Regions from separate parts of the Sellimonas catena genome, predicted to be linked through region 1. Evidence: predicted binding sites of a transcription regulator. Region 1 holds the regulator's gene; the other holds the start of a gene.
The links. Region 1 encodes HrcA, which represses chaperone genes, less so after heat shock. Its sites were predicted from a motif close to TGTTAGCACTCNNNNNNNNNGAGTGCTAACA; they were not measured.

Region 1 (2,409 bases):
CTGCTTGACGCCTGCGTCTTCCAGCGTCTTCATAAGCTGTCTATATACTTTATCCATGCCGTCTACAAACGGATCGTCTTTCTTTCCGTCTTCAACGCTCTGGAACCCTCTCTCGAAATTATCGATAACAGGCAGGATCTTCTCAATGATGTCCTTTGCTCCAATCTCATACATGGCCGATTTTTCTTTTTCAGTACGCTTTCTGTAATTGTCAAACTCCGCCATCTGGCGTGTCAGCTTATCGGTCAGATCTTCGATCTTCTCATCTTTTGGATCCTTTTTATTCTTTCTTTTAAAGAATCCCTTCTTTTCTTTGCCGTCGTCCGAAGCTTCCTGGCCGTCTGTGCTTTCCGGCGCGCCGGTCTCTTCCGCTTCATCCTGTGCGGTTTCATCCTCTACAGGAATCTCACCGTTTTGCTCAGCCTGCTTTTTCGCTTCTTCTACGGCCTCTTTTACCATTTCTTCCTGATTCTTACTTTCTCCCACCAGGATACCACCTTTCTGCTTTTGCTCTATTCTTTTTTGTGAAATATCGTATCCAGCTCAGTCTGCAGTGTTTTCAGTGTGTCCATGACATGTTCATAGTCCATACGCTTCGGTCCGATAATCCCTATCGTTCCCTGCATGCCTTCTCCTAATTCATAGGTTGCTGTCACAATACTGCAGTCCTTCATGTTCTGTACCGGAGTCTCATTTCCGATATAAACCTGTATTCCCTTAGTGTCACTGGAAAGTGTCTGGGTGACAAGTTCCGAAAGCTGCTGTTTTTCCTCAAAGGCACTGATGATTTCCTGTGCGCTTTGCTTGTCGGATAATTCCGGATAACGGAAAATGTTGGTGGCTCCGCTTGTATAGATCTCCATGTCCTGATCGAGCTGAATCACATTGCCTACCGCATCCAGCACATCGCTGATCACTCCGCTGTGAATGCCTGCCTGTTCTTTGAGCTTGGCAATCAGTCCCAGTGTAATCTGATCGATGGACATGCCGTTCAGCGTCGTATTCAAAAGCATGTTCAGCTTTAGAAGCGTCTCGCTTCCCAGATCCTGGTCAACCCGGATGATCTGGTTCTTGACAATGTTTCCTTCCAGCACAATGACTGCGATCAACTGTTCCTCATCAACCTGGGAAAGCTGAATAAATTTCAGCCGGTTTTTCATGCTGACAGGCGCGGATACCATCGTGGCGTAATTTGTATTGTTAGCCAGTACTTTCGCCGCCTGTTTCAAAAGCTGATCCATCTTATCCGCCTTCTGAAGCATCTGTTCCTTGATTTCCGTCACTTCCTGCTCTTTATCCTGCATGAGCATATCGACATAAAGCCGATATCCCTTGTCAGACGGAATACGTCCTGCAGACGTATGAGGCTGAAAAATATATCCAAGTTCTTCCAGATCCGCCATCTCATTCCGGATTGTAGCGGAACTTAAATTCAGATCGGTGTACTTGGAAATTGTTCTGGAACCAACCGGCTCACCTGTCTCCAGATAGTTCTGAATGACTGCTTTTAATATCTTCAGTTTTCTTTCACTCAGTTCCCGGATTAATTCCATTCAGATCCTCCTTCCGCCTTATTAGCACTCATTTATTTCGAGTGCTAATATCTACGTTTACTAATTTAGCACTCCCGCACACATTTGTCAACACCGATTCTGTATCTTTTTTGTGTCTTTCTACATATTCAGAAGTCCCACAGCAAGGATTATCATTCCATACGCTACCCACTGCCTTTTCGTAAGTTTCTCTTTGAAAAGGAGCACTCCTGCTGCTCCGATCACTGCCATCGCTGCAATGCTGTAGGTCGGATAGGCGATGACTGCAGGGACATCGGCCAGCGCCCAAAGCAGAAACCGGGCCGAAAAATAGTTTGGGATTCCGATGAGAACTCCAAATAGAACTTCGTTTTTTGTAATCCGCTCCCTGTTTCGTGCAACAAGCAGACCACTGATTACTCCGGAAACAAGAAAGGAAAGCATCAGGAAAAAGCTTCCAAAGGATGTTTTCCCGTATGCGTCATAAAACTTGGCCATGGCATCTCCCAGGCCTCCGCCAAGTAAAAGAAGTACAAGTCCGGCCTTGGAGCTTCCTCCCGTCCGGACCGCTCCTTTCTCCAGATTGATGAGCAAAATGGCAACCACCGCAATCAGAAGTCCGATTCCCTGGTTCCATCCCGGTTTTTCTCCAAACCAGAGGACTGCAAGTGCAGACGGGACGATCACGCCAAGCTTCATAAAGGTAGAGGACAGGATAACGCCGTTTTTCCGCACATTCCACTGCAGGAGAATGAACGCCCCGCAGTAAAGCAGACCGGTCACCACGCCAAATCCCACGGCTGTCATAGTACCGGCTTCCCCGATATGTCCCAGGTTTTTTCCCGTTGTCAAAAGCCCTGCAATGACGCAGACCGCG
Region 2 (2,409 bases), on a different contig from region 1:
CTTCTTATCTGTAATCAGGATATACGGATCTTCCAAATTTGCTTCCATCTTATCCATGTCCGTTGCCATGTATGCGGAAATATATCCACGGTCAAACTGCATACCTTCTACCAGGTCAAGCTCTGTCTTCATTGTCTTGGATTCTTCGATTGTGATAACACCATCGTTGGAAACTTTTTCCATTGCGTCCGCAACCATGTTTCCTACTTCATCATCACTGGAAGATACAGCGGCAACTCTTGCGATCTGAGCCTTGTCTTTTACTTTGCTGCTCATTTTTGCGATCTCTTCCACTGCGAGGTCAGTTGCCTTTTTCATACCTTTTCTAAGAACAATCGGATTTGCGCCTGCTGCAAGGTTTCTCATACCTTCATGAACCATTGCCTGGGCAAGTACGGTTGCGGTTGTTGTACCATCTCCAGCTACATCGTTTGTCTTGGACGCAACTTCACGAATCAGCTGAGCTCCCATATTTTCAAATGCGTCTTCCAGCTCGATCTCTTTTGCGATTGTCACACCATCGTTTGTGATCAGCGGTGCGCCGAATGATTTGTCAAGTACGACGTTTCTTCCTTTTGGTCCAAGTGTAACTCTGACTGTGTCAGCAAGTTTATTTACGCCTGCTTCAAGCGCTTTTCTGGCTTCTGCTCCATATTTGATTTCCTTAGCCATTTCAAATCCCTCCATAATCTGTTTATTTTAAATATTATTATCTGTCACTCTGAATTTAAGCTTCGATCACTGCGAGGATATCGCTCTGTCTTACGATGATATATTCTACATCGTCAAGCTCTACTTCTGTACCTGCATATTTTGAATAAATGACTTTATCTCCAACAGAAACTTTCATTTCCACTTCTTTCCCATCGACCAGTCCTCCCGGTCCTACCGCGATGACTTCTGCCTGCTGCGGCTTTTCTTTATTCTGTCCCGGAAGCACGATCCCGGATTTGGTTGTTTCTTCTGCTTCCATCTGTTTTAATACAACTCTGTCACTTAATGGTACTAATTTCATGATTGTTCCTCCTTCATTGCCTATCAGTTTATCAGCACTCATTGAACTAGAGTGCTAAAACACTCTAGTAATAAAATAGCACTCTCTATTTTATTTGTCAACATCCATTCTCATTCTTTATAATTCGTTTATAATTCTGTCCGTTTAAACTTTATAAAACCCGTTCTGAATCCGGAATACAACCTGATCCTTCTCCTGGCTGCGGAAACGTTTCCGAATGACTCCTTCGCATCCGAACCGGCCTTCTTTCACTTCAAAAATACATTCATATACAGCATCCAGGGAAAACTCGTCCACATCGCCCCGGCTTGTGTAAAGCGTCATCTCTTCTTGCTGCGGATCATAGTTTTTTATGCGTGTCATATATTTTTTCCGGTTATATTTCTCATCTTTCAAAAATACCTTTTTCATTTGTAAAACAGCAGCTCCGTCCTCGTACATTTTTATTTCTCCTTTCCTAAAAGGGAGCCTCAGAATACTGACGCTCCCTTCTATTTGCATATCCTACTGTTCAATGCCTTTCTATTTTTGCTTTTCTTTTTTTATCTTTTCCAGCTCCGTGAATACGTAGTCGTTCACCACCTTAATATAGGTTCCTTTCATTCCGGAGGATCTGGACTCAATCACGCCTGCGCTTTCGAATTTACGAAGCGCATTTACAATGACAGATCTTGTGATTCCTACTCTGTCCGCGATCTTGCTTGCGACAAGAATTCCCTCCATACCGTCAAGCTCGTCAAAAATATGGATAATCGCTTCCAGCTCTGAAAACGAAAGCGTGCTGATCGCCGACTGAACAATATGTTCTTTTCTCGTCTCCTCTGCATTCTCTTCATTGACAGAACGGAGCATCTCAAGTCCGACTACTGTTGTACCATACTCGCTGAGAATAATATCGTCAATTTCATATTCTTCATCCTGTTTATAAATAAACAGAGTTCCAAGCCGTTCTCCCGCGATCTCAATCGGAGATACAATCGCCTGGTAGCCTTTCGCTGTTTCGGCATCGAATCCCAGTGTCTGGAGGTTGACATTTTCCTTCGTTGATAGAACGCTCAACAGACGTTCGTTCAGCATGGAATCAATATGTCCGCCAACTTCTCCATTAATCAGTTCTGTCAGCGGGCGGATCTCCTCTTTTTTACTGATTCCCAGAACTTTCCCTTTCCTACTTACCACAAGGATATTTGAATTCAGAATTTCCGTAAGCACTTCACATATATCATTGAAAACAACTTTACTGGAATTATTATTGTGAAGCAATTTGTTTATTTTCCTCGTCTTATCCAATAATTGTACACTCATAATTTTCCTCCATTCAAATTCATGACGTTGTTCCATGTAATTGTACGAACAAATTATAGAATATGCGGCTCATATTTTAATATTATCAT

Region 2: a site for HrcA is predicted at 1,045-1,075, ahead of Selli1_RS05460 (co-chaperone GroES). Genes of this name have one in related genera too.

The regions. Positions count from the first base shown of each region.
Region 1 is NZ_BSBO01000010.1:10,422-12,830, reverse strand. Features, by position in the region: gene grpE (nucleotide exchange factor GrpE) at 1-459, opposite strand, end outside; gene hrcA (heat-inducible transcriptional repressor HrcA) at 513-1,553, opposite strand; gene Selli1_RS06055 (EamA family transporter) at 1,674-2,409, opposite strand, start outside.
Region 2 is NZ_BSBO01000008.1:88,377-90,785, reverse strand. Features, by position in the region: gene groL (chaperonin GroEL) at 1-672, opposite strand, end outside; gene Selli1_RS05460 (co-chaperone GroES) at 728-1,015, opposite strand; gene Selli1_RS05455 (hypothetical protein) at 1,160-1,456, opposite strand; gene codY (GTP-sensing pleiotropic transcriptional regulator CodY) at 1,538-2,320, opposite strand.